Regions from separate parts of the Rhizobium viscosum genome, predicted to be linked through region 3. Evidence: predicted binding sites of a transcription regulator. Region 3 holds the regulator's gene; each other region holds the start of a gene.
What was found. Region 3 encodes LexA, which represses DNA repair genes until DNA is damaged. Its sites were predicted from a motif close to TGTTCNNNNTGTGTTCNG; they were not measured.
Positions count from the first base shown of each region.

Region 1: a site for LexA is predicted at 1,703-1,720, ahead of H4W29_RS07375 (DNA recombination protein RmuC). Genes of this name have one in related genera too.
Region 2: a site for LexA is predicted at 1,998-2,015, ahead of H4W29_RS02115 (DUF5680 domain-containing protein). Genes of this name have one in related genera too.
Region 4: a site for LexA is predicted at 5,194-5,211, ahead of recA (recombinase RecA). Genes of this name have one in related genera too.

Region 1 is NZ_JADBEC010000001.1:1,464,549-1,471,799, forward strand. It holds gene H4W29_RS07370 (globin-coupled sensor protein) at 59-1,558, opposite strand; gene H4W29_RS07375 (DNA recombination protein RmuC) at 1,752-2,975, shown strand; gene H4W29_RS07380 (ribokinase) at 3,020-3,919, shown strand; gene H4W29_RS07385 (methyl-accepting chemotaxis protein) at 4,161-6,500, shown strand; gene ptsN (PTS IIA-like nitrogen regulatory protein PtsN) at 6,577-7,041, opposite strand; gene hpf (ribosome hibernation-promoting factor, HPF/YfiA family) at 7,114-7,251, opposite strand, start outside.
Region 2 is NZ_JADBEC010000001.1:406,420-413,670, forward strand. It holds gene dnaE (DNA polymerase III subunit alpha) at 1-1,764, opposite strand, end outside; gene H4W29_RS02115 (DUF5680 domain-containing protein) at 2,076-2,537, shown strand; gene H4W29_RS02120 (ABC transporter ATP-binding protein) at 2,541-3,224, opposite strand; gene H4W29_RS02125 (lipoprotein-releasing ABC transporter permease subunit) at 3,280-4,584, opposite strand; gene proS (proline--tRNA ligase) at 4,601-5,923, opposite strand; gene H4W29_RS02135 (hypothetical protein) at 5,922-6,200, shown strand; gene H4W29_RS02140 (DUF1467 family protein) at 6,515-6,790, opposite strand; gene mce (methylmalonyl-CoA epimerase) at 6,901-7,251, opposite strand, start outside.
Region 3 is NZ_JADBEC010000001.1:79,610-86,860, reverse strand. It holds gene lpxB (lipid-A-disaccharide synthase) at 1-685, shown strand, start outside; gene gltA (citrate synthase) at 717-2,006, opposite strand; gene H4W29_RS00390 (ComEC/Rec2 family competence protein) at 2,347-4,722, shown strand; gene lexA (transcriptional repressor LexA) at 4,703-5,428, opposite strand; gene H4W29_RS00380 (VOC family protein) at 5,625-6,512, shown strand; gene kdsA (3-deoxy-8-phosphooctulonate synthase) at 6,509-7,251, shown strand, end outside.
Region 4 is NZ_JADBEC010000003.1:239,936-247,186, forward strand. It holds gene cckA (cell cycle histidine kinase CckA) at 294-2,894, shown strand; gene H4W29_RS33220 (pseudouridine-5'-phosphate glycosidase) at 3,207-4,133, opposite strand; gene H4W29_RS33225 (carbohydrate kinase family protein) at 4,164-5,108, opposite strand; gene recA (recombinase RecA) at 5,338-6,426, shown strand; gene alaS (alanine--tRNA ligase) at 6,577-7,251, shown strand, end outside.

The DNA of each region.
Region 1 (7,251 bases), 1.4 Mb from region 3:
TCCGCCGGGCAGGGATTGCGGTTTTTTGCAGCGCCTGCCCGGATTTTGCCTGGATTATTCAGGCCGCGCGGCGGCCAGTACCGGCAACCTGTCGACCTTCAACGCGAGCGCGGAAACGCTGCAGCAGTTCGATGAGGTTTTCGACCTCGTCCTTCAGCCTGCGGGTTTCGGCCGACGTACGCTCGACCATGCCGGAATTCTGCTGGGTGATCGTATCCATATTGCGGATCGCGACGCTGACCTCATTGACGCCGGTCGCCTGATCGCGGGCGGCAGCCGCAATATCGGCAACGAACCTGTTGATGATGTCGATACGGCTGATCATGTCGCTCAGCGCCTCACCGGTGCTGCTGACGATGTTGACGCCCTCATTCACCTGTGTCGAGCTTTCGGAGATCAGGTTCTTGATCGCCTTGGCGGCATCGGCCGTGCGCTGGGCAAGCTGACGGACTTCCTGTGCGACGACCGCAAAGCCTTTACCCGCATCACCGGCACGCGCAGCTTCGACGCCGGCATTCAGCGCCAGCAGGTTGGTCTGGAAAGCGATCTCATCGATGACACCGATGATCTTGGCGATTTCAGTGGAGGACTTCTCGATACCCGCCATGGCCGAAACGGCGCTGGTGACGAGTTCGCCGGAATTCTTGGCCTTCTCCTGCGTTTCGCGCACTGCGCCGGACGCTTTTTCGGCATTGGCGGCGGTCTGGCTGACGCTGACGGAGAGCTGCTGCAGCGCAGCCGAGCTTTCCTCGACGCCGGCTGCCTGCTGCGCCGTACGCAAGGCGAGGTCGTCCGTCGCCTTGGACATTACATCGGCACCTTCGAGAATGTGGCTGGACGTCGTGCGGATGGAGGTGAAGGAATCACGGAGCGCGCTGACAGCCCTGTTATAATCCTCTGCCATCTCACGAAAATTACCGGGCAGATCCGAGGGAAGCGTTGCTTCGAGGTCGCCGCGCGACAGGGCTTCGAGGCCACGGCGCAGATGATCCAGTGCCAGTGCCTGATCGGCTTCGGCCCGGGCGCGGTCTTCTTCCAGCGCGTGGCGCTTTTCCTCCAGCGCTTCCAGATAGACGGAGATGGAATAATCCATGTCGAGCATCGCCGCCTTGATCACGGCGGTCAGCTTTTCGGCGAGCGCCTTTCCCTGCTGGCGGGCAAAGAGCGATGGCCACTGCTTTTCCATCAGGCCACGGACGAGCTCCGACATGACAAGCGCATAACCGCCGATATACCAGCGCGGCTCCAGGCCGATGCGGGCATGGGTGCGGCCGACGGCGGTGACACCATTCACGTAACTCTCGTCGAAATTGCCGCTCGAAAGATTGCCCCAATGCTCCTGCTGGCGCTTCTTGGCGTGGCCCATATGGGCCTTGTTGGAGAAGAAGCCTGCTACCGCCGGCGTCTTTGCAAGCTTGCCATAGAACTTGTCGAGCGCGCCGCCGAGCAGTTCCGAGATCGCCGGCCGCAATTCCCGCAGGTTCCTGCGCGCCTCATCGTCAAGCTCAATGAAGTCAAGGCGCTGCCTGAGGGCATTGTCGGTCTGGTGGGAAGTCATGGGGGATCTCTATCTGGCGCGAATGCGGAGGGAAATTGCAGCGCCAGATTTGGCGAATATGGTTTAGCAATCGTTAAGTGCGCGGCCGATTTTTCTTCTGCTACAGCAAATTAGCGTCGTTCGCATTGGTGATACGGCGTGGATTGTTCACGTTTTGATCTGGATATTGCCGCTTATTTTGTTATGGTGCAGCATGACCATGACATCCGACTCACTCACCATTTCCTTGCCGATGCTGAGCCCCGGCGTGCTTGCACTTGCCGGCGGTGCGCTCGCCGTTCTCATCCTCGTGACAATCGTGTTTGCCTTGCGCAATGCCGGCATCCGTCGCGATGAAGCGGAAGAGGCCAGTCTTCGCGCCGCCGAAAGCGAGGCGCGCATGGCGGAGCTTCTGAAAATACAGGCGGAGATGCAGGGACGCATCTCGACCATGACGGAGGTCTTCGGCGCACGCCAGGCCGAGCTCAATCATGCAATCAACCAGCGGCTCGACGGCATGTCGCAGCGTATGAGCTCGACGCTGACCGAGCAGACGAAATCAACGCATGACAACCTGCAGAAGCTGCAGGAGCGCCTGGCGGTGATCGATGTTGCCCAGAACAATATCCAAACGCTCGCCAAGGATGTCGTCGGGCTGCAGGCCATTCTTTCCAACAAGCAGACGCGTGGGGCTTTCGGCCAGTCGCGTATGGAAACGATCGTCGCCGATGGCCTGCCGATGGGCGCTTACGCCTTCCAGCAGACGCTTTCCAACGGCTCGCGACCGGACTGCACGATCAGAATGCCGAATGGGGCACCGCCGCTCGTCATCGACGCCAAATTTCCGCTTGAGGCGTGGAACGCGATCCGCGATGCGGGCGGCGCGGACGCTGGTAAGCTTGCCAGCCAGCAGTTTCGCCGGGACATGGAAGTTCATATCAAGGATATTTCCGAGAAATATCTGATCCAGGGCGAGACGCAGGACACGGCTTTCCTCTTCGTTCCCTCGGAATCGATCTTCGCGGAAATCCATGAGAATTTTGAAGCGATCGTGCAGAAGGCTCACCGTGCGCGCGTCGTTATCGTCTCGCCTTCGCTCTTGATGCTGTCGATCCAGGTCATTCAGGCCGTGCTGAAAGACCAGCGCATGCGGGCGCAGGCGCATGTCATCCAGGGAGAAGTCGCTCTCCTCATGGACGATCTCGGCCGGCTCGACGAGCGCGTACGCAAGCTGCAGGGACATTTTTCCCAGACACAGCGCGACGTGGACCAGATTATTACCTCGGCAGACAAGCTCACCAAGCGTGGCGCGAAGATCGAGGCGCTGGAGTTCGAGGCAAGCGGCGACAGCAAGCCGGCTCGCGAGAGCGAGCCAGCAGCGAAATCCGTCGAAAGCCGAACTGGACTGCTCAAGCTCAGGGTGGTTGACGAGGAGTGATCGCTTCGGCAGTGTCGCGGCCCGAAGCAAGGGACGGACATGCCATGATCACAGTTTTCGGCTCCATCAATATGGACCTTATTGCCACCACCGAGCGCCTGCCGAAGCCCGGCGAAACAGTTGCCGGCAACAGCTTCGCAACGGCTGCCGGCGGCAAAGGCGCCAATCAGGCGCTCGCTGCCCGGCGAGCAGGCCGCTATGTCCATATGGCGGGTGCTGTCGGCAGGGATGCCTTTGCCGAGGGCGCCCTTGAATTGCTCGACAGCGCGGGTACCGACCTTTCACTCGTCAACCGTGTCGAGGGGCCGACCGGCACGGCCCTCATTCTTGTCGGCGGCGACGGCGAGAACATGATCGCCGTCATTCCCGGCGCGAACGGCAAGGTGAGCGACGACAATGCCGAGGCTGCCGTCAACGCTATGAACGAGGGCGATATACTCATGCTGCAGCTCGAAATTCCAGTCGAGGCGGTCGAACGTGCCCTTGCTGCCTCTCGCGCCAAGGGCATTACCAGCATTCTCAATCTTGCTCCGCTTATTCCGGATGCGCCGCGCCTCGGCCGGCTGGCCGACATCGTCATTGCTAATGAAACCGAGTTCGAGCGGCTGGCGGGACAGGAAAACATGACTGCCGGCGACCGTGAGGCGGCGTTGGAGCGGCTGCATGCAGAGACCGGTCAGACGCTGATCGTTACGCTTGGCGGCGATGGCGTCATCGCGATCCGGGATGGCCAGATTTCCCGCGCGCAGGGGCTTGTCATCGAACCTGTAGATACCGTCGGCGCCGGTGATACGTTCTGCGGCTATTTCGCAGCAAGCCTTGATGAGGGGCTGGATTTCGACTCGGCGCTGCGCCGCGCAGCGGTCGCCGGCTCGCTTGCCTGCCTGAAGCCGGGGGCTCAGCCCTCCATTCCGCTGGCAGCCGAAGTCGCAGACAGAATATAGTCCAGTCCAGCCGCGAACTGGTTATGAAACACGGCCCCCAGTTTTGGGGTGGTGTGCAGGATTTGCTGCCGAGACATATAGAATTTCATTCAAATTTAAGAGGTTTCTGGCGATCCTTCGGGCGATCACCGCCTCGCTCATCGTCGAGGCGGTCACCCCCAATGGCAGCTCCATGATAGAGCGTGCCTTACCCGCTGCGCCGGAGAATGGCCCTTCGGTGCGTCCTTGCCCCGAGGAACCTATGTTCATTTTCAGAATGAAATCGCTTGCGGCGAAGCTCATCGTCATTACCGGTGCCGCCATTGCACTGGTGCTTGTCGTTTCGAACCTCTTCCTCATCGACCAGACCCGTAACCGCGTCCAGACCCTGACGCTGGATCAGGCCAACTCGGAAGCCAAATCGATCGCCAATGAGATTGCAGTCAATGTCGGGGAGCTCGCGAGCGCTGCCCGCACCATGTCGGGCGTCGTCGGACGCGGGCATGAAGGCAAGATCCTCGACCGCAAGGGCATCATCAGCATTTTGAAGGCCAATCTCGAACAGAACGCTTTCGCCTTCGGCAGCTGGTTCTGCGAGCAGCTTGGCGCCTTCGACGGCAAGACCACGGAAATCGCCAACAACAACGACGAAGGCACGAACAAAGTCGGCGCCTTCACGCCCTACTGGTCGAAGAACAGGACCGGCGACATCCAGTTCTCGACCTTTGACAACGATTATACCGCCGAATGGTGGAAGCTTGCTGCCAACAGCGGCAAGGGCGCGATCACTGCGCCCTACCTCGCCGAAGGCACTGACGTTCCGACCCTGCTGACGTCCATTGCCTATCCGGTTATGTCCGGAGGCAAGATGATCGGCGTGGAAGGCGTCGATATTTCGCTGAAGTCGCTCACCGACAAGGTGCAGGCGCTGCGCCCCTTCGGCTCTGGTCGCGTGACGCTGATCGCCCAGAACGGCAACTGGATCGTCGCTCCGAGCCCCGACCTGATGTCCAAGCCCTATGGCGACAACCCTGGCTCGGCTGACGTGAAGGCTGCGCTTTCGTCCATGAAGGTCGGCCTCGTCAAGAATCTCAGCTTCGATGGGCTCGATCCGTTCGACCGCGTCGTCTATCCCTTCGCAGTGCCCGGCCTGAATGCCAACTGGGTCGTGCTGGTCGACGTTCCGCACATGGCGATGAATGCGCCTGTTCAGGACCAGACCTTCATGATGATCGTCAACGGCATCATTGTGCTCGGTGCCGTGCTGCTCGCCCTCTACTTCGCCGTCCGCTCGTTTGTTCAGCGCCCGCTCGCAGGCCTGGTTTCCAGCGTCAAGGCACTGAGCGACGGAAAATACGACGAAACGGTCGCCGGCCAGAACCGCGCCGACGAAATCGGCTCGGTCGCCAAGGCTCTTGAAGGCTTCCGCTTCACGCTTGCCGATACGCAGCGTCTTGAAGCCGAGGCCGACAATCAGCGCCTTGCTGCCGAAACCGAACGCGGCCGCTCGGAATCGGAGCGCCAACAATCGGTCAGCCTGCAACGTCACATCGTCTCGATCGTCGGTGCAGGCCTTTCCGAACTGTCGCAAGGCAATCTCGGCCATCGCATTACAGAGGAATTCCCCGGCGAATACGGCAAGCTGAAGCAGGACTTCAATGCCGCTCTGGCAAGCCTGGAGGAGACCATCAATACGATGAGCCTCAGCGTCGTCAATATCGGCTCCGGTACGGGCGAAATCAGCAATAGCGCATCCGACCTTGCCAAGCGTACCGAGCAGCAGGCGGCAAGCCTGGAAGAGACGGCAGCAGCGCTCAACGAGCTGACCGCCCAGGTCAATTCCAGCGCCGAGAACGCCCGTACGGCAGCTGACAACGTCAATCTCGCCTGCGAGGACGCCGAGAAATCAGGTGAAGTGGTGCAGAAGGCGATTGCCTCCATGCACGGTATCGAACAGTCCTCAACGGAAGTTTCGCGCATCATCGGCGTTATCGACGAGATCGCTTTCCAGACAAATCTTCTGGCTCTGAACGCCGGTGTCGAAGCGGCCCGCGCCGGTGAAGCAGGCAAGGGCTTTGCTGTCGTCGCACAGGAAGTCCGGGAACTCGCTCAGCGTTCGGCAAATGCCGCCAAGGAGATCAAGACGCTCATCAACACCTCGGCCGTCCAGGTCAAGGAAGGCGTCGATCTCGTTGGCCGAGCGGGCGAGACGCTGCACAAGATCGCCGAGCAGGTGATGGGCATCAACGGCCTCATCCGTCAGATCTCGGCCTCGGCCAGCGAACAGGCCGTCGGCCTGAAGGAGATCAATCAGGCCGTGAACCAGATGGACCAGGTCACGCAGCAGAACGCCGCGATGGTGGAAGAGACCACTGCAGCCAGCGTAACGCTGAACGACGAGGCTCAGACGCTGAAGACACTGGTCGCCCGCTTCCGCGTCTCCGGCCAGGGAAATACCGCGGCAGCACTGCGCTCCACCGCACAGCAGATGCGCGCACCGGCTGCGCCGGCACCACGCGCGGCCGCTCCGGCACCGCGCCGGGCCGTTGCCCAGTCTCGCGGCTCAGCCGCTGTTGCCCAGGACAATTGGGAAGAGTTCTGATTGCTGATCGCACGACAAGAAAAAGGCGCCTGATCGCTCAGGCGCCTTTTCTGCATTCCGGGTAGATCGCCGGTCGTCAGGCAGCGTTCGACGTCTGCTCTTCATTGAGGAAGGCATAAATCGCCGAAGCGGAATCGGTCGCGCGCAGCTTGGCGACCAGATCGTGGTCGCGCAGGACGCGGGCGATGCGCGAAAGCGCCTTCAGATGATCGGCACCGGCGCCTTCCGGCGCCAGAAGCAGAAACACCAGATCGACCGGCTGGTCGTCCAGCGCTTCGAAATCGACGGGCTGTTCCAGCCGGGCGAAAATACCGACAATGGAGTGGATATTGACGAGCTTGCCGTGGGGAATGGCGATGCCGTTGCCGACACCGGTCGAGCCCAGACGTTCGCGCTGCAGGATCACATCGAAAATTTCCCGCTCGGAAAGCCCCGTAGTCCTGGAGGCTTTTGCTGCCAATTCCTGAAGCAACTGTTTCTTGGAATTTACCCTGAGAGCGGGAATGATCGCATCCTGGTGCAGCAAATCTGCCAATGCCATTTCTTTTTCCTTCTGTCGCCAAGATCAGGCGTCCGGGGGAGCAGCACCTTGCGCTGCTCCCCCGTCCTGATCTCAGCCTTTGATATTGGCCGAATCGATCCAGCCAATATTTCCGTCATGACGACGGTAAACGATGTTGAGCTGTTCCTTGCCGGGACTGCGGAACAGGAGAAGCGGCTCGTCGGTCATGTCGAGCGCCATGACGGCGGT
Region 2 (7,251 bases), 330 kb from region 3:
GGTCAGTGTCTTCAGGCCGAGGAAGTCGAACTTCACGAGACCGGCCTGCTCGACCCACTTCATGTTGAACTGGGTGACCGGCATGTCGGAGCGCGGATCGCGATACATCGGCACGAGCTTCGACAGCGGACGGTCGCCGATGACGATACCGGCGGCGTGGGTCGAGGCGTGGCGATAAAGGCCCTCGATCTTCTGAGCAATATCCAGAAGGCGGGCGACGACCGGCTCCTTGGCGGCCTCTTCCTGCAGCTTCGGCTCTTCCTCGATCGCCTTGGAAAGCGGTGTCGGGTTTGCCGGGTTGTTCGGTACCAGCTTGCAGATCTTGTCGACCTGACCGTAGGGCATTTCCAAGACGCGGCCGACGTCGCGCAGTGCGGCGCGCGCCTGCAGCGAACCAAAGGTGATGATCTGCGCCACCTGTTCGCGACCATATTTCTGCTGCACGTAACGGATCACCTCTTCGCGGCGATCCTGGCAGAAGTCGATATCGAAGTCCGGCATCGACACGCGTTCCGGATTAAGGAAGCGTTCGAAGAGCAGCGAGAAACGCAGCGGATCGACGTCGGTGATCGTCAGCGCATAGGCGACCAGCGAGCCTGCACCCGAGCCACGGCCCGGGCCGACGGGAATGTCATGCTGCTTGGCCCATTTGATGAAATCGGCAACGATCAGGAAGTAGCCGGGGAACTTCATGCGCTCGATGACGCTGAGTTCGAATTCCAGCCGCTCGCGGTAATCCTTCTCTTCGTAACCTGCCGACATTCCAAGCTCGGCAAGGCGCATGTCCAACCCTTCCTCCGCCTGTCGGCGAAGTTCGAGCGATTCTGCGCGTTCTGCTTCCTCGGGATCGTCGGTCGCGCCGGTGAAACGCGGCAGGATCGGCTTGCGGGTCTTCAGAATGAAAGAGCAGCGCCGTGCGATCTCGATGGTATTATCGAGCGCTTCAGGCAAATCGGCAAAGAGCTTTTCCATCTCCGCACGGCTCTTCAGATAATGATCCGGCGAGAGGCGGAAGCGGCTGTCATCGGAGACGATGGCATTGTGGGCGACCGCCATCAGCGCGTCGTGGGCATCGTAGTCGTCGCGCGTCGGGAAAAAGGCCTCGTTGGTCGCAACCAGCGGCAGATCGTGCTTGTAGGCAAGGCCGATGACCTTCTGCTCATGGCGCTTGTCATAGGTACCGTGGCGCTGCAACTCAACATAGAGCCGGTCGCCGAAGATGCGCTTCAGCGTCAGCAGCCGCGTCTCTGCCGGGGCGGCATGGCCGTCCTTGAGCGGCATGTCGATCGGGCCGGTCGCAGCACCTGTCAGGGCGATCAGCCCCTCCGTGCCGATCTCCTCCAGCCAGGAGGAACGGATATGGACGGTCGAGTTACCTTCGCCGCCGAGATAGGCGCGGCTGACAAGATCAACCAGCCGCTCATAACCCGCATCGGTAGCGGACAGAAGCACGATGGACGGCAGCTTGACCAGCGCCTGCTGACCGCCCCGCTTTTCTGTTTCGAGGCCGTCTTCCATATCGATCGACACCTGGCAGCCGATGATCGGCTGCAGACCGTCGTCCAGCGCCTTCTGGGAAAATTCCAGAGCGACGAAGAGATTGTTGGTATCGGTGATCGCAATGGCAGGCTGGCTGTCGCCCGCTGCCTTGTAGAGGATCTTCTTGAGCGGCAGCGCGCCTTCGAGCAGCGAATAGGCGGAGTGAACCCTCAGATGGACGAAACCCGGCTTTCCGCCGATCGCACTCTGTTCCGCATCCGCCATGATATGCCCTTCCAACCACCTCAATGAAGAGCGCGCATTGTCGGCATTGAAGGCGATTCTGTCCAGAAAAAGTCCCGCTTCGGGATCGCATGGCTGCCATGCGATCCCTGAATTCTTACATTGCTATGACGATCAGCGAGAAGCTGGCAATGAACATTGCGATGGAGGTGAATGCTGCGATATCACGGATCATGTCAGTCATTTGGCTCTCCTTTGCTCTTATGTTTTTAATTTGTTCCATGTATGTTCCGTTGTCAACAGGTTTACCCCCCGCTTCTGCGGGACATGGTTAACATCGGAGCAGTGGGACGATGGACACGCAGGAACTCAACGGCTTCATTGTCGAAGCCAAATCGCAGACATATGTTGCCGGCGCCCAGGCGCAGCCCTCCTACCGGATCGGTGCCCATGACCTCGGCTACAAGCGCGGCATCTGGCGCTATCTCGACAGCTATTTCGGCGGTACGGATTTTGCCGGTCAGGAAGTGGTGTGGCTGGAGGAAAAGCCGGTCTGGGCGATGAATTATTTCGGGCGGATCATCGAGCCCGGGATCATCGACGGAACTGTCGCCGGCACGATCATTAGCGCCGCGCTGTCACAGCTCTACAAGCAGGGCCGCTTCCTCGGCGGCATGGTCTTCGATCATTCGCTGGGGCGCTATGTCGATACGAGCGAAGGCGACTGCACGCATTTCCGTGGTCACGAATTCATTCTCGTAGATGGTCAAAAAGCCTATGAGCTCGATTATCGCGGCGGGCTGATTATCCCCTGATAATCAGAAATCCACGACCTTGCCGTCGGAGATCGTTACGCGCCGGTCCATGCGCCGGGCAAGCTCGTGATTGTGCGTGGCGATCAGCGCGGCAAGGCCGGACTGGCGCACCAGGGCCTCCAGAGCGTCGAAGACGTAGCTGGCGGTTTCCGGGTCGAGATTGCCGGTCGGCTCGTCGGCCAGAAGCAGGCTCGGTGCATTGGCAACGGCGCGCGCGATCGCCACACGCTGCTGCTCGCCGCCGGAAAGCTCGCCCGGGCGATGCGCACCGCGGTGGCCGATGCGCATGTAATCCAGAAGCATCTTTGCCCGCTCGCTCGCTTCCTTCCACGAGAGGCCGGCGATAAGTTGCGGCATCATGATGTTCTCCTGCGCCGAGAACTCCGGCAACAGGTGATGGAACTGATACACAAAGCCGATCTCGCCGCGACGGATCGCCGTGCGCTTGTCATCGGAAAGGCCATCACAGGGGCGGCCGTTGACCGTTACCTCGCCGCCATCGGGATGTTCCAGCAAGCCCGCCACATGCAAAAGCGTCGATTTGCCTGTGCCTGAAGGTGCAACCAGCGCCACCATTTCACCGCTCGTCAGCGAGAAATCCGCCCCCTTGAGGATGGTCAGCAGCGTTTCGCCCTGCCCGTAATGGCGCTCGACGCCCGAAAGCTTGAGAACGACGTTGCGTTTCATGAATGCGGCATTCCTTGGATTTGGCCTTGGATCATGCATGACCTTGGGTCCCGGCCTATTCGTAACGGAGGGCCTGGACGGGGTCGAGGCGGGAGGCGCGCCAGGCGGGGAAGATCGTCGCGATGAAGGAGAGTGTCAGTGCCATGATCACGACAGAAACCGTTTCGCTCAGATCCATTTCCGCCGGCAGCTGGCTGAGGAAATAGAGCTGCGGATCGAAGAGCACCGTGCCTGACACCCAGGAGAAGAACTGACGGATGGACTCGATGTTGATGCAGACGAACACGCCGAGCAGCACGCCGGCGATCGTGCCGACAATGCCGATCGCAGCCCCCGTCATGAAGAAGATGCGCATGATGGCGCCTGAACTTGCGCCCATGGTGCGCAGGATCGCGATATCGCTGCCCTTGTCCTTCACCAGCATGATGAGACCGGAGATGATGTTGAGCGCAGCGACGAGCACGATCAGCGTCAGGATCATGAACATGACGTTTCGCTCCACCTGCAAGGCGGAGAAGAAGGTCTGGTTGCGCTGGCGCCAGTCGGTGATGGCGATCTGCCGGCCGGCTGCCTCCTCGACTTTCGGCCTCAGATTGTCGATATCATCGGGGTTGTTGACGAAGAGCTCGATCGACTGCACCAGCCCGTCGGCATTGAAATAAAGCTGCGATTCCTCGAGCGGCATGTAGATGATCGAAGCATCGTACTCCGACATGCCGATCTCGAAGAGCCCGGAAATCTTGTAGGATTTGATGCGCGGATTGACGCCCATCGGCGTCACGTCACCTTCCGGTGACGTGAGCGTAATCAGGTCTCCGACGCGCAGTCCGAGCTGATCGGCCATACGGCTTCCGACGAGAACGCCATCGCCAGCGGCAAATCCGACCATGTCGCCGGACTTGATGTTGTCAGAAACCGTCTTCAGCTTGCTCAGGTCTTCAGCCCGCGTGCCACGCACCAGCGCGCCTGTGCTGCCGCCGGTCTGCGAGGAGGCCAGCACCTGGCCTTCCACCAATGGCAGTGCCATCTTGACGCCGGGTACGGCTTCGAATTTCTTGACGAGATCGGCGTAGTCGGTGAAGGGACCATCGACAGGCTGGATGATCATATGGCCGTTAATGCCGAGAATGCGGGAGACCAGTTCCGTGCGGAACCCGTTCATGACGGCCATGACGATGATCAGCGTCGCAACGCCCAGCATGATGCCGACGAAGGAGAAGCCGGCAATGACCGAGATGAACGCCTCCTTGCGGCGGGCGCGCAGATAGCGCCACGCCACAAGGCGTTCGAAGGTGGAGAATGGCTTGCCAGCCGGACCCAAGCCGGATTTGGAACTCCGGTCCACTGCTGCCTCTGCCATTTCGCCTCCGTCTTTCCTAAGCCACGAACCTGTTGATCGCCGCTTCGATGGTCATCGTTTCGCGGGCGCCGGTCTTGCGGTCCTTCACTTCCACTTCGCCGTTCGCGACCGCGCGCGGGCCGGCAATAATCTGGTACGGCACGCCGATCAGGTCGGCGGTCGCAAACTTGGTGCCGGCACGATCGTCCGTGTCGTCATAAAGCACGTCCTTGCCTGCCTTGGTCAGCGCTGCATAGATCAGCTCGCAGGTACCGTCGCAGGCCTCGTCGCCGGCCTTCATGTTGATGACCACGACATCGAAGGGCGCGACCGACTCCGGCCAGATGATCCCGTTCTCATCATGCGATGCTTCGATGATGGCGGGAACAAGGCGTGTCGGGCCAATGCCGTAGGAACCCATGTGAACGAAATGTTCCTTGCCGTCAGGACCCTGCACCTTTGCACCCATCGGCTCGGAATACTTGGTACCGAAGTAGAAAATATGACCGACTTCGATACCGCGCGCAGAAAGACGCTCGCCTTCCGGAATGGCGTTGAAGGCCGCCTCGTCGTGCATTTCCGAAGTCGCGGCATAGAGCGACGTCCACTTGTCGAAAATCCCCTTCAGGCCGTCGACACTATCGAAATCCGTGTTTTCGACAGGGATGTCGAAATTGACGAAATCCTTGTGGCAGAAGACTTCGGACTCGCCCGTATCGGCCAGGATGATGAACTCGTGGCTGAGATTGCCGCCGATCGGGCCGGTATCGGCGCGCATCGGAATGGCGCGCAGGCCGAGACGATCGAAGGTCCGCAGGTAGGCGGTGAACATCTTGTTGTAGGAATGTTCCGCACCTTCGCGCGTCAGGTCGAAGGAATAGGCGTCCTTCATCATAAATTCGCGCGAGCGCATGGTGCCGAAGCGCGGACGGATCTCGTCACGGAATTTCAGCTGGATGTGATAGAGATTGAGCGGCAGATCCTTGTAGGACTTGACCGAGGAACGGAAGATATCCGTGACCATTTCTTCGTTGGTCGGCCCGTAGAGCATGGGACGATCCTGACGGTCCTTGATGCGCAGCATCTCCTTGCCATAGGCGTCGTAACGGCCGCTTTCCTGCCAGAGCTCGGCCGACTGCAGCGTCGGCATTGAAAGCTCGATGGCGCCGGCGCGGTTCTGCTCTTCGCGGATGATGTTGTTGACCTTGTCCAGCACCTTCTTGCCCAGCGGCAGCCAAGAATAGATGCCCTGCGACTGCTGGCGGATCATGCCGGCGCGCAACATCAGCCGATGGGAGACGATTTCCGCCTCCTTGGGATTTTCCTTGAGGATGGGTACGAAGAAGCGGGACAGACGCATGGCGGATTCCGGTACAGTTGAGACGCCGCTTAGCCAAGCGGAATCGACGGTCTTTGTTAAAGATGGGAGCGTTCATAGCCGCTTCGCGGCAGGAAAGAAACCCGCGACCGACGCGAGCTGCCTCCCGCAGACACATGTTAGCGCCCACAAATTCAGCAGGCGTGAAAAAGCGCGTATTTATAAGGGTTTGAAGGTAAATCTTGTCAACAGAAAAATTTTGCGTGAGTGTAGCAAAAATGCAAAAAAAGCTAATGACAAAGCACAATCTTTGAGCTAGCTTTAGCTCACAAAACAGGCAGGAAGGTTAAATTCTTGCCGAACTCGCGGTCAAGTCTTGGGAGGATCAGATCTTAGGCGCGCTTGTCGCTGCCCCGGTAACGGTTAAGGATCACGCGATAATTAAAACAAGGCTTTTAGCCTTGTTTTTTTTGCTTTTTCGACTTCCCGCACTCCAGGAAAATCAAGCCTGCCTTTCGTTAGGTAAGCTCCCCTTCCGTTACGCAAGCTCTTTGCCTCACTTGCATGACGTGCGTATGACAGGTTTTTCGCGGTTGCATTTACATCTGCTCAAAGATTGAGCAAAAGCTACTCCTAATAGAAGCTAGGCCCTATTTGTGGAAGTGCGTCGAAGCCAAGCCCGAAATAGGTCGAACAGATATACCAGAAGCCGTAAATTGCACCTGAAACGAGCGTCGTCAGCGAAAAGACGAAGACCGGGCGGAAACGGGTCGGCGCGCTCGGCACGGTGCCCAGCACAACATCATTATCATCCGCCTGGGTGCGCAGGCCGATCGGCAGCACGGCGAAAAGCGTGATCCACCAGATGATGAAATAAACTGCGAATCCCTGGAGGAAGGCCTGAAACATCTTGGTTCCCGTCGATATGGTGCCTTGGCGGCAGGTTTTGGCTGCTTATAAGCCGGAATGGCGGCCAGTTCAAAGGGAGCAGAGTGTTTAGGTCACTCTGACGCAGAGCGTCAGACCTGTTCCAGCTCGATCAATGTACCGAAAAAGTCCTTCGGGTGGAGGAAAAGCACCGGCTTGCCATGAGCGCCGATCTTCGGCTCGCCATTGCCAAGCACCCTCGCCCCCGATGCCGTCAGCTGGTCGCGCGCGGCCAGGATATCGTCGACCTCGTAGCAGATGTGATGCATGCCGCCGGACGGGTTCTTCTCGAGGAAGGCCGCAATGGGCGAGGCTTCACCGAGCGGCTGCAGCAGTTCCACCTTGGTGTTCGGCAGCTCCACGAAAACGACCGTGACGCCATGCTCCGGCAGGGACTGTGGCTCGGAGACCACGGCGCCCAGCGTGTCACGATAGCTCGCAGA
Region 3 (7,251 bases):
GGCGACCACCTATGTAGGGCATCGCCTGATCGCCGATCCCGCGCTGCTGCAAACCCGTCGCCTGCGCGCCGGTCGCGAGGCGGGTATCGGATCAATCCTGCTTCTTCCCGGCTCGCGCTCGTCCGAGATCAAAAAGCTTCTGCCCTATTTCGAAGTTGCGGCCCAGGAGTTCGTGGCCCGCAATGGCGCGAAGCGTTTCATTCTGCCGACCGTGACGCACAAGGAAGCGCTCGTGCGGGAGATGACGTCGGGCTGGACGGTAAAGCCCGAGATCGTTGTCGGCGCCGAGGCGAAGTGGAAAGCCTTTGCCGAAGCCGATGCAGCCATGGCGGCCTCTGGCACCGTGATTCTTGAACTGGCGCTCGCCGATGTTCCCGTCGTTTCGGCCTACAAGGTCGATTGGATCATGCGCATGCTGACATCAGGCATCAAGACCTGGAGCGGCGCACTGCCCAATCTGATCGCCGACTACGCGGTCGTCCCGGAATATCTGAACGACATCGTGCGCGGCGCAAGCCTCGCGCGCTGGATGGAGAGGCTGTCAGCCGACACCTACCAACTCAAGGCGATGAAGGAAGGCTACGAGCTCATCTGGCAGCGTATGCAGACGGAGAGGCCGCCAGGCGAACATGCCGCGCAGATATTGCTTGATGTTCTCGCCAACAAAAAACCCGGCCATTCCTGACCGGGTTTTCTTTTCGCTTCGAAGTCTGCGTTTAGCGCTTGGAGACCGGCACGTAATCGCGCTTCGGTTCGCCGATATAGAGCTGGCGCGGACGGCCGATACGCTGTTCCGGATCTTCGATCATTTCGTTCCACTGTGCGATCCAGCCGACGGTACGGGCCAGAGCGAAGAGCACGGTGAACATGGTCGTGGGGAAGCCCAGGGCCTTCAGCGTAATGCCGGAGTAGAAGTCGATGTTCGGGTAGAGCTTCTTCTCGATGAAGTATGAGTCGGTCAGAGCGATGCGCTCCAACTCCATGGCGACTTCGAGAAGCGGATCGTCCTTGATGCCGAGTTCGCCGAGAACTTCATGCGTGGTCTTCTGCATGATCTTGGCGCGCGGATCGTAGTTCTTGTAAACGCGGTGACCAAAGCCCATCAGGCGGAACGGATCGTTCTTATCCTTGGCGCGGGCGACATATTCCGGAATGCGGTCGACAGTCCCGATTTCCGTCAGCATGTTGAGGGCTGCTTCGTTGGCGCCGCCGTGAGCGGGGCCCCAGAGGCAGGCGATGCCGGCAGCGATGCAGGCGAACGGGTTGGCACCTGAGGAGCCTGCGAGACGGACCGCCGAGGTCGATGCGTTCTGCTCGTGATCCGCATGGAGGATGAAGATGCGGTCCATGGCGCGTGCGAGCACGGGATTGACGACATATTCCTCGCAGGGGACGGCAAAGCACATACGCAGGAAGTTGGACGCGTAATCGAGATCGTTCTTCGGGTAAACGAAGGGCTGGCCGATATGATACTTATAGGCCATCGCGGCGAGCGTCGGCATCTTGGCGATCATTCGCAGGCTGGCGACCATGCGCTGATGCGGATCGGTGATGTCGGTAGAGTCGTGATAGAAAGCCGACAGCGCGCCGACGCAACCGCACATAACGGCCATCGGGTGGGCGTCGCGACGGAAGCCGGTGAAGAAGCGGCTCATCTGCTCATGCACCATCGTATGGTGCGTGACGCGGTAGTCGAAGTCCTTCTTCTGAGCGGCGGTCGGCAGTTCGCCGTAGAGCAGCAGGTAGCAGGCTTCGAGGAAGTCGCCGTGCTCGGCAAGTTGCTCGATCGGGTAGCCACGATGCAGCAGAACACCTTCATCGCCATCGATATAGGTGATCTTCGATTCACAGGATGCGGTCGACGTAAACCCGGGATCGTACGTGAAGGAAGCCGTATTTTTGTAGAGTGGACCGATATCGATGACGTCAGGTCCGACTGTGCCTTTTCGGACGGCGAGGTCGACTGATTTGTCACCGATTTTGATTGTAGCGCTTTGATCCGTCATGCTGATCCTCCGGAGTGGCGGTGGCGCCGCAAAAGCGCCATAAGAGTTAAGCGTCCTCAGCGATAGCTATATGATCGCGAAGCTAATGCCAAGTTACCGTGATGCCATTTTGTGCATTGCGGCATCATCTTTTAGGCACTGCAGCGATGAGCTAAATGCATATCAGAACACCATGATTTGACTGGATTTTTCGCTCCCGTGAATTTTCCTCGAATTTCAATCGATTATTGTTTGCTCGTTTTGATTTCAGGTTGCATTCTGCCGGTATCCGGGGGCGGGTCCAGGCGATTATGGTGGGGTTAGAGACAGAGAACGACAAGAGCAATCCATTGATGAAAAGATGGATTTTGCCGGTATTGCCCTGCGCGCCATTGTGACGCAATCGGCGAGGACGCAGGTTGAAATCCCATTTCGATGGCGATTGGCGACCGTTGCGAAACGATACGTCGGGTTGTCGATGCGTATGGCCGCCGAAGAGGCCGGCCACGGTCGCCTCATCCTCTTCTCGCCGGTCTTCCTTGGCGCGGGTGCCGCGACCTGGTTTCTGGCCGCCTCGGACTTTTCGGCCGTCTCGCTCGCCCTCTGCCTGGCTGTGCTCCTTACTGCCGTTGCGCTCTGCGGTTATGCCCGGACGAAACTGCGGGCGACGCTGCTTGCTCTCCTTCTTTTTGCCGGTGGAATGCTCTCGGCGCAGATCGAAACATGGCGGACAAAGACCCTGATCCTCGATTCAGCCGTAACGACAACGGTGACCGGCCGGATCGAACGCCGAGAAGGCGATGGCCAAGGGCGCTGGCGTTATATTCTTGACGTCACCGGTACGGATGCTCCTGCGATCAAGCGTCCGCCCGAACGCATCTCAGTGCTGGTCCGCGGGGCTACCCAGCCGTTCGAACTCGGCGATGTCATCGAGGGCAGGGCGCGTCTCACGCCTCCGGCAGGACCGGCGCTTCCCCGCCTCAATGACTTTGCCTTCAGCGCCTATTTTGACGGCATTGGCGCCAACGGCTTCTTCTACGGAGCACCGAAGAGGGCTGCAGAACAGCCGGAGCGAGCCGGTTCGGTCCATGAGACTGCCCTGGAGTGGCTCTACCGGCTGAGAAGCGGCATCGGCGATCGGATCCGCACCACCTTGCCCGGCGACACCGGAGCCTTTGCCGCTTCGCTTGTCACCGACGAGAGACGGGCGATTTCGGATGAGACGACAGAAGCGCTGCGCCAATCCGGTCTTGCCCACATCATCGCGATCTCCGGCCTCAACATGGCGCTCTCCGCCGGTATCTTCTTCGTCGGTCTGCGCGTCATCCTCAGCCTGTTCCCAGGCATTGCACATGCGTGGCCGACCAAGAAGATTGCGGCTGCCGGCGCACTCGCAGCGGTAACTGCTTACTATCTGATCTCGGGTTTTGCCGTCTCCGCGGAACGCGCCTTCATCATGATGGCGATCATGCTGGTTGCCGTCTTCTTCGATCGGCCGTCGATCAGTCTCAGAAACGTCGCCCTGTCCGCTCTCGTGATCCTCGCGGTCTCGCCATCGGAAGTGCTCGGACCAAGCTTTCAGATGTCTTTCGCCGCAACACTTGCCCTGGTCGCCGGATACGACCTCTGGAAGGGGCGACCGATGCGGGAGAATGCCTTCGCCAAACTTCCGATCATGAAACCCTTCTTCGTGGTCGGTGGCTTCTTTGGTGGCGTTTTCCTGACGTCGCTGATCGGTGGCTTTTCGACGGCACTGTTTTCGATCGAGCATTTCCACCGGCTGACGGCCTATGGCTTGCCGGCAAATCTCGCGGCGATGCCTGTCATTACGTTTGTCGTCATGCCATTCGGCATGATTGCCATGTTGCTGATGCCCTTTGGCCTGGACGGCTGGGCATGGCAGGTGGCAGGCTTCGGGCTCGATCTCGTAATCGTCATCGCAAAGACGGTATCGACTTGGGGCGGTAATATAGATGTGGGCCGTTTGCCCGGCTGGTATTTTCCAACAGCCGTCCTTGGCTTTCTGCTGCTGACCCTCCTCAGGACCCGGCTACGGCACATGGGAACGGCGATTGTCGCGGTCTCGACGATCGCTGTTGTACTGTTTCCGTCAGAGGCGATACCCGACATCACCATCTCCGAAGATGGCAGCCTGGTCGCTATAATCGATGGAGAGGTGATGGCTTCGAACCGTGAAAAGCCGCCCGCCTTCATCTTCCAACAATGGCAAAGGGCACTTGCCATCGAAGAGCATCAGAAGCCGGTTATGCTCCAAGCTGCAAGTGCGCTGACTGCGGCTGATGGCAAAAGACTGCGACTGTCACCCGATCAGCAGAATGAAGCCAGAGAGACAATGAGACAGGCAGTCGCCATCAACCCGGCGTCACGCTTCTCCTGCCTGAAGGGCGCCTGGTGCACCACCTTGCTCGGCAATGGAAAGAGGCTGATCGTCATCGACGATGCTGCCTATCTCGGACCAGCCTGCGATACGGCTGATATCGTCGTGACACCCGTCCGATTGCACTTCGACCGTTGCCGTTCCGGCGCGCTGCTCTTTACCGGCGAGACGCTGCGCAAGACAGGTTCTGTCGAACTTCGATTCACCGCTAAGGGAATCGATGTCGTAACCTCATTCGGTCCATTGCAGAGACCCTGGATACGCCACCGCGCCTATGACTGGCGCAGTGATACATTCACAGACGCAGGCCAGTCACCGGTCAGTGATAGCGGCGAATGAGGCCGACGAGTTTTCCCTGAACCTTGACGCGATCCGGCGGGAAGATACGTGTTTCATAGGCAGGGTTTGCTGCCTCGAGCGCAATCGATGCGCCCTTGCGGCGGAAGCGCTTGAGCGTTGCTTCCTCGTCATCCACGAGCGCGACGACGATATCGCCCGGGTTAGCCGTGCTGCCATTGCGGATGATGACGGTATCGCCATCGAAGATGCCGGCTTCGATCATCGAGTCGCCGCGAACTTCGAGCGCATAATGTTCGCCGGAGCCGAGCATATCGGTGGGAACGGTAATGTCATGCGTATTGTTCTGGATTGCCGAGATCGGCACACCGGCGGCAATGCGGCCCATGACAGGAACGGAAACCGAATTGCCGTTGTCTGCAGCAGGTGCTGGCTTTGCCGAGGCGGGAGGTGCTACTGGCTGGGGCTTGCCAAGGCTGCCTTCGATGACGCTCGGCGAAAAGCCACGCCGTGGCTGCAGGCTCGGGCTATAAGCTTCCGGCAGTTTGATGACTTCGAGCGCACGTGCCCGGTTCGGAAGCCGGCGAATGAAGCCGCGTTCTTCGAGCGCCGTGATCAGCCGATGAATGCCGGATTTCGAGGCCAGATCCAGCGCATCCTTCATCTCGTCGAAAGACGGCGGAACGCCTGACTCCTTCATCCTTTCGTGAATGAAAAGAAGGAGTTCCTGTTGTTTGCGCGTGAGCATGGCGTGTAACCCCAGTCTTGAAACAAATCCAGAACGGACACTATATGTTCCATATGTGTTCCGCAAGTAGCTAAATTTTCGTAAAACTTCTGTTCATTCTGATGAGAATTTTATTTTTCTCGGCCCCAAGCCTTCCCGGCCTTGTCTCGCAACGCCTGCTGAAGCACATCTCCTTGTGACTGCTGGAGGGGACCTAATGAGCCAAGTCACGCTTCCGATCGATCATCTCGTTTTGCCGGTTACCGATATCGACCTTGCCCGCGAAAGACTGGGCAAACTTGGTTTCACCGTCGCGCCGGATGCCCGCCATCCCTTCGGGACGGAAAATGCCTGCGTTTTCTTCGCCGACAAAACCTATCTGGAGCCGCTAGGCGTTGCGAGCGTCGAAGTGAGCGAGGAGACAGCGCGCGAAGGCAATGTCTTCACCGCCCGCAATCAGGCTTTTCGTTTCCGGTGCGGTAGCGAAGGACTGTCTGCGATTGCCTTCGCGACGGCGGATGCAAAGCACGAACATGCTCGATTCGTGAAAGACAGTGTGAGTGCCGGTTCTGTGTTGCAGTTCGAGCGCCCGGTGAAAATGCCGGATGGCACGGAGAATATTGCCGGCTTCCGGCTCGCCTTCGCTGGCGACCTCCGGGCACCGGATTTCTTTCTCTTCGCTGTCGAGCGCATCAATCCTCTCCCTGCCAACCGGAATACGCTGGAGGCCCATGCCAATGGTGTCACAGGCATTGCAGAGATCGTGCTCGCGGCCCCCGAGCCGACAGCTTTCGGCGAGTTCGTTTGCTCGATGGCAAAAGCCGCTTCTGCTGATGTCACGAGTTTCGGGTTGGATGTGTCCACCGGAAACGCAAAGATCAGCCTGATGACCCCGGAAGGGCTGGAGGCTTATTTCGATCTTGCCACGTCGGATACCGATCGTGGTCTGCGCGGTCGGGCGATCCGCTTTGCTGTCGGCGATCTGGCCGTGACAGAAGCGCATTTGGCTGCTAACGGGGTGACCTATACACGCAAGGGCAACCGTATTCTGGTGAAGCCTGCGCCCGGCCAGGGCGTGCTCTTCGCCTTTGAGGAAACATCATGAGCTCTACTACCAACTCCGTGGTGACGGTCGGCGAAGGCGTCGGCAAGGTCACTTTCTCCAATGCTTCACGCCTGTCGCTGATTGCCGGCGCTTGCGAAATGGAAAGCCGTGACCATGCGTTCATGGTTGCCGGCACATTGAAGGAACTCTGCGCCAAGCTCGGCATCGGGCTCGTCTACAAGACCTCTTTCGATAAGGCGAACCGTTCTTCCTTGTCGAGCAAACGCGGTGTCGGCCTTGAAAAGGGGCTGGAAGTTTTCGCCGATCTCAAGAAAGAACTCGGCATTCCGGTTCTGACCGACATCCACAACGAAGAACAATGCGCCGAAGTGGGTAAGGTCGTCGATATCCTGCAGATACCAGCCTTTCTGTCTCGCCAGACGGATCTCCTGGTCGCGGCTGCCAAGACCGGCCGCGTCATCAACGTCAAGAAGGGCCAGTTCCTGGCGCCTTGGGACATGAAGAATGTGCTCGGCAAGCTGAACCAGAGCGGCAATCCGAACATTCTGCTCTGCGAGCGTGGTGCGTCCTTCGGTTACAATACGCTGGTCTCCGACATGCGTTCCCTGCCGATCATGGCAGCAACGGGTGCCCCCGTCATTTTCGACGCCACGCATTCAGTCCAGCAGCCTGGCGGGCAGGGGGAAACCTCCGGCGGCGAGCGGCAGTTCGTGGAGACGCTGGCCCGTGCGGCCGTCGCTGTCGGCGTCGCTGGTGTCTTCATCGAAACCCATCAGGA
Region 4 (7,251 bases), on a different contig from region 3:
TCCATTTCGCATTATGGCACAACAGACGACTTTTCCGCTCCTTAGGCAAGAGCCGGCGGGTCTGTCCAGTCACCGGCGAACGCGATTTCGTGTTGTGCAGTTATTTGGCCCGCTGCTTGCTTCGGCATCGGCGGGATTACGGGCAAATTGGCGCGTTTGCCTGTGAATTCAAGCAGCCTAACGAAACCTGCTGTTTTTGCGGGCGCAGCAAGTTGATAAGAAGGAAAGACTGCCTGATTCCTGCTTCGTAACGGTGTTACGGGCGCGGCAGGAAGGGCTTATGCGAGGAATAGATGACGAAATCGCGTCAGGTCGACGACTATAACGCGCCGCTTGTGGATCGTGGGGGGCGTTCTGGCACGGCGATACGCATCATCCTGCTGGCGATCGTGCTGATTGCGGCGGCGGCAGCCTTCGTCTTCTTCAAGGATTCGCTCGGCAACGAGCTGGTGCTCGGCTGTCTCGGCGTTCTCGCCATGGTCGGCATCTTCTTTCTCGTCTCCTCCGTCATCGGCTTCATCGAGGTCATGCCGCAGCGCCAGTCCGACAGCCTGGCGCGCGCTTTCTTGAACGGCCATCCCGACGGGACTCTAATCACCGACGAGAAGGGCCGCATAGTTTATGCCAATGCCGCCTATGGCGCATTGACCGGCGCGCGCAAGGCGACCGAGGTGCAGACACTGGAAACGCTGCTATCGCGCCATCGCGAATCGAACGAGGCGCTCTACCGGCTGGTGAACGGGTTGCGCGAGGGCCGCGAAGGCCGCGAGGAGTTCCGCCTGCTGCGGGCCGTTGGCCCTGGAAGCAATGCCGGCGCGCATTGGTATCGCCTGAAAGCGCGGCTCCTGAAGCCGGAAGAGGGCAACAGCACGCTGCAGATCTGGCAGATCACCGATATCACCGCCGAGCGTGAGGATCAGGAGCGCTTCTTCAAGGAACTCCAGAACGCGATCGACTATCTCGACCACGCTCCCTCGGGCTTCTTCTCCGCCGGGCGCAAGGGCGAGATCTTCTATCTGAACGCCACGCTTGCGGAATGGCTGGGTCTCGACCTCACAAAATTCATGCCGGGCTCGATGAACATCGGCGATCTTGTCGCGGGTGAGGGGCTGGCGCTGATCCAGTCCGTACAGGCCGAGCCGGGTCTGAAGAAGACCGTCACACTCGATCTCGACCTGCGCAAATCGAATGGCCAGAGCCTGCCGGTGCAGATCATCCACCGCGTCACGTCCATGCGAGACGGGGCGCCCGGCGAAAGCCGCACCATCGTGCTGACACGCGATGCAGGCCAGGAGAACGAGCAATCTGCCTCGGCCGCCGCCATGCGCTTCACGCGCTTCTTCAACAATACGCCAATGGCGATCGCCTCCGTCGACGGCAAGGGCAAGATCCTGCGCACCAATGCGCCTTTCCTGAAGCTCTTTTCCAATATTGTCTCACGTGACGATCTGGAGCGTGGCGCGCTTCTGGAAACGATCGTGCAGGACAGCGACCGGCCGCAGCTTGCGGAAGCTCTCGCCGCCGCCAAGGACCGGCAGAGCGACATTCCGCCGATCGATTCCCGCACGCCGACCGATGATGCACGCTTCTTCCGCTTCTATGTGAATGCTGTCATCGACCAGAGCGACGAGGCGCCGGAGGAGGCGGCCATTGTCTACGCGGTCGAAGTGACCGAGCAAAAGGCGCTCGAAGCGCAGATGGCGCAAACACAGAAAATGAATGCGGTCGGCACGCTCGCCGGCGGCATTGCGCACGATTTCAACAATGTGCTGACGGCGATCCTGCTCTCCTCCGACCACCTGCTCTTACAGGCACGACCTGCCGATGCGAGCTTCGCCGATCTGATAGAGATCAAGCGCAATGCCAACCGCGCGGCTGTGCTCGTGCGCCAGCTTCTCGCCTTCTCGCGCAAGCAGACGATGCGGCCGACGGTGTTGAATCTGACCGATGTCGTCGGCGACCTGCGCATGCTGGTCGACCGGCTGATTTCGGGTACCAACGTCAAACTCGACGTCGAATATGGCCGCGATCTCTGGCCTGTCAAAACCGATCTTTCGCAATTCGAGCAGGTGCTGATCAATCTCTGCGTCAATGCGCGCGACGCCATGCCGGAGGGCGGCACCCTGACGCTGCGCACCCGCAATCTTCCGGCAGCGGAAGTTGCCGCCTTCAACTATTCCTACATGCCGCATGAGGACATGGTGCTGGTCGAGGTGACCGATACCGGCACCGGCATTGCGCCCGAGATCATGGACAAGATTTTCGAACCCTTCTTCACGACCAAGGATGTGGGCAAGGGCACAGGTCTCGGCCTTGCCATGGTCTATGGTATCGTCAAGCAGTCCGGCGGGTATATCCAGCCGGAATCAGAAGTCGGCAAGGGCACGACCTTCCGTATCTTCCTGCCACGCCATATCGTCGAGCCGGCAGTCGCTGCCGAAGCGGAAGCAGCCGATCAGGCCGTCGCGGCTGGCGGTGCGCAGATTGTGGAACTCGTCCAGCCGAAGCAGCCGGAAGACCTCACGGGCTCAGCCGTCATCCTGCTCGTCGAGGACGAAGAAGCAGTGCGGCGCGGCGGCAAGCGCATGCTCGAGACGCGCGGCTATACGGTCCATGAGGCGGGCTCCGGCGTCGAGGCCCTCGAGATCATGGAGGAGCTCGAAGGCAAGGTGGATATCGTCGTCTCCGACGTCGTGATGCCTGAAATGGACGGGCCATCGCTGCTGCGTGAGCTGCGCAAGAACTATCCGGATCTGAAGTTCATCTTCGTGTCCGGTTACGCAGAGGATGCGTTCGCCCGCAACCTGCCGCCGGAAGCGAAGTTTGGCTTCCTGCCGAAGCCATTCTCGCTGAAGCAGCTAGCTGTGGTGGTGAAAGAGACGCTGGATAGCTAGTGTCGGCGGGGTCGCCCCGATTTAGGCAATCGGAGAGGGCGTGCCGTGTGGCCACCCCCCTCTGGCCTGCCGGCCATCTCCCCCACAAGGGTGGAGATCGGCTTGTGGCTTGACCTTCGCGCCTCACTGACGTCGCACAGTTTCAACGTCAATTGGTTTGGGGAAGCCCGCGCTCCCAGCCAGTCTCCACCCTTGTGGGGGAGATGGCCGGCAGGCCAGAGGGGGGGTGTCTCACAAGCACCGCTTATCGGCAGGGCAGCGACCCGCGACACAACGCGTTTAAGGGGCGGAACCAGCCCGCCCCATTCTTACTTATTCACCCAGCGCCACGGCAATCTCTGCCGCAAGCCGCGCATTATTCTCCACCAGCGCAATATTCGTCTTCAGGCTCTGACCATCGGTCAGGTCGAAGATCGTGCTCAGCAGGTAAGGTGTTACCGCCTTGCCAGTGATCTCGTCGCGCTCGGCGCTGTCGAGCGCACGCTCGATGTAGATTTCCATTTCCTCGCGAGCGATCTCGTCGGCTTCCGGTACCGGGTTGGCAATCAGCATGCCGCCGTCAATGCCGAGCTGTTCGCGCGTGGTCTGGAAATTGGCGATCGCCGCCGGGCTGTTCAGTGTCAGCGGGCTGCGGATGCCTGACGAGCGCGACCAGAAGGCCGGGAATTCATCGCTTTCATAGGTGACGACGGGCACGCCGCGGGTCTCCAGCACTTCCAGCGTCTTCGGAATGTCGAGGATCGCCTTGGCGCCGGCGCAGACGACGATGACGCCGGTGCGGGCGAGTTCTTCGAGGTCGGCGGAGATATCGAAGGTCTCTTCAGCGCCGCGATGCACACCGCCGATGCCGCCGGTTGCAAAAACCTTGATGCCAGCGCGGGCCGCCGCAATCATTGTTGCAGCAACCGTCGTCGCGCCAGTGCGGCGCTCGGCGATCGAGAAGGCGATATCGGCGCGCGATACCTTCATCACGTCCTTCGCCTTGGCGAGCTGCTCCAGCTCAGCGGGTTCGAGGCCGATATGCAGCGTGCCATGGATAACGGCGATGGTGGCAGGAACCGCGCCCTGATCGCGGATGATCGATTCGACGCTGCGCGCCATCTCGATATTGCCGGGATAGGGCATGCCATGGGTGATGATGGTCGATTCGAGCGCCACGATCGGGGCGCCGCGCTGCTTGGCGGCGGCCACTTCCTTCGAATAGGAGATCGGCAGCAGGGACGAGAAGGGTTTGGTCATGATCCGTATCCGTTTATCGATGTTGCCGCTTCATTGCAGAATTCTTGCCGCCGGGACAAGCGAAAGCATGTCGCGAAGAAGATCCGGCGAGAGATTTTCATTCACCGCATGCCGCGACTGGACGGTGAGGGCTGCTGCCGCAGCACCATGGCGGATCGCTTCTTCGAGCGGATGGCCGCGCATCAAGGCAGACAGTGTGCCTGCCGCAAGCGAATCTCCCGCACCAGTGACATCGGCGACATCGTCAGAGATCGGCGGCTGCAGGAGAAGTGCACGACCGTCCTTGAAGGCGACAAGTTCGCGCTGGCCGCGGGTGACAACCGCGCCGCCGACGCCGATGTCACCGAGCAGCGACGGCCAGCCGGCAGCGTCGTCCGGCCGCCTGCCGGTGAGGGCTGCAGCCTCGGCCTCATTCATGAAGAGATAGTCGATACCCTCAAGGCAGGGCAGGAGGCGCACGACCTTGGCCGGTGAAATGGCAATTGCCGCGACCGGCTTGCCGAGTGCCTTGGCCCTTGCGACGATCGCGGCAGCCGTTTCCTCCGGCAGGTTGGCGTCGAAGAGGATGAAATCGGTGGCGGCGAAGGCATCGCGCACCCAGCGGATCGACAGCCGCCGCGGCACGAAGAAGCGGTAGAGCTCCATGTCGGCCAGTGCGATGACCAGATTGCCGTCCTTCTCGATGATGGCCGTATAGCTTGGCGTCTTGCGATCGAGGAAGACGAAGGGACGGTCGTTGATCCCTGCAAAATCGGCCGCCTCGCTCACCATCTCGCCGATAGGATCACCGCCGCGCGGCGAAATCATCGTCACGTCGAAGCCGAGACGGGCGAGATTGCGGGCCGCATTGAAGCCGCCGCCGCCCGGTTCCTCAAACCAGGTTCCTGGATTGCTGGCGCCAGGGGCCGTCTCGCCGGAAATGCGGCCGCGGCGATCGATATGGGCGCCGCCGAGAACAAGAATCTTGCCGCTCATTTCTGCACCCCGGAAGCGAATCGAATGCGGCGCAAAGCGGCGGGATTCAGCGCCTGCGGGACACTAAGCCGTTGCTTTGCATCGATAAAACAAAAATAGAACACAGGCCGTTTTACCTTTTTCTTTCAATTATTTGCAACCCCATTGCGAAATAAGAACAAATAGGGTACAAACTTCGCATCAGCGGCGACATTGCTAGAGCAGCGTCAATAACCTAAAGGTGGATCGAATGTCTCAGAATTCATTGCGGCTCGTAGAGGACAAATCGGTGGACAAAAGCAAGGCGCTCGAAGCGGCACTCTCACAGATCGAGCGGTCGTTCGGCAAGGGCTCGATCATGAAACTCGGCTCGAACGAGAACATCGTCGAGATCGAAACGGTTTCCACAGGTTCGCTCAGCCTCGATATCGCCCTCGGCATTGGCGGTCTGCCGAAGGGTCGTATCATCGAGATCTACGGTCCGGAAAGCTCTGGTAAGACGACGCTCGCGCTGCAGACGATTGCCGAAGCGCAGAAGAAGGGCGGCATCTGCGCCTTCGTCGATGCCGAACATGCACTCGATCCGGTCTATGCCCGCAAGCTCGGCGTCGACCTGCAGAACCTCCTGATCTCGCAGCCCGACACCGGCGAACAGGCGCTCGAAATCACCGATACGCTGGTGCGCTCCGGCGCGATCGACGTTCTCGTCGTCGACTCCGTGGCAGCGCTGACGCCGCGCGCCGAAATCGAAGGCGAAATGGGCGACAACCTGCCGGGCATGCAGGCCCGCCTGATGAGCCAGGCGCTGCGCAAGCTGACGGCTTCGATCTCCAAGTCGAATACGATGGTGATCTTCATCAACCAGATCCGCATGAAGATCGGCGTCATGTTCGGTTCGCCGGAAACGACGACAGGCGGTAACGCACTGAAGTTCTATGCCTCCGTCCGCCTCGACATCCGCCGTATCGGCCAGGTCAAGGAGCGCGAAGAGGTGATCGGCAACCAGACGCGCGTCAAGGTCGTCAAGAACAAGATGGCGCCTCCCTTCAAGCAGGTCGAATTCGACATCATGTATGGCGAGGGCGTATCCAAGACTGGTGAACTGATCGACCTCGGCGTCAAGGCCGGCATAGTCGAGAAGTCGGGCGCCTGGTTCTCCTACAACAGCCAGCGTCTCGGCCAGGGCCGCGAAAATGCCAAGATCTTCCTGCGCGACAACCCGGATCTCGCCCGCGAGATCGAAACGGCGCTGCGACAGAATGCCGGCCTGATCGCCGACCGCTTCCTGCAAAATGGCGGCCCGGATGCCGGCGATGATGCTGGCGATGGCGACATGTAATCCAGCCTAGCACGTAACGAATTCGAACCGGCCGCATTCCCTCACGAGAATGCGGCCGGTTTTGTTTGTTGCTGGACAGTGGCAAGGTCGAACGATAAAAGCCGATGGATTTAATTTTACCTGCCTGCTGGCAGCATCGAAGGGCATGAAATGAGCGGTGTAAACGATATCCGGTCGACCTTCCTCGACTACTTCAAGAAGAACGGCCACGAGATCGTTCCATCGAGCCCGCTCGTGCCGCGCAATGACCCGACGCTGATGTTCACCAATGCCGGCATGGTGCAGTTCAAGAATGTCTTCACCGGTCTCGAAAAGCGTCCCTATTCGACGGCGACGACCTCGCAGAAATGCGTGCGCGCCGGCGGCAAGCATAACGACCTCGACAATGTCGGCTATACTGCACGCCACCTGACCTTCTTCGAAATGCTCGGCAACTTCTCCTTCGGCGATTATTTCAAGGAGAATGCGATCGAGCTTGCCTGGAAGCTGGTCACGGAGGGCTTCGACCTGCCGAAGAACCGGCTGCTGGTCACCGTCTATTCCGAGGACGAGGAAGCAGCGTCGCTCTGGAAGAAGATCGCCGGTTTCTCCGACGACAAGATCATCCGCATTCCGACCTCTGACAATTTCTGGCAGATGGGAGATACCGGCCCCTGCGGTCCGTGTTCGGAAATCTTCATCGACCAGGGCGAGAATATCTGGGGCGGTCCTCCGGGGTCGCCGGAAGAAGATGGCGACCGGTTCCTGGAATTCTGGAACCTCGTCTTCATGCAGTTCGAGCAGACCGAGCCCGGCGTTCGCAACCCATTGCCGCGCCCGTCGATC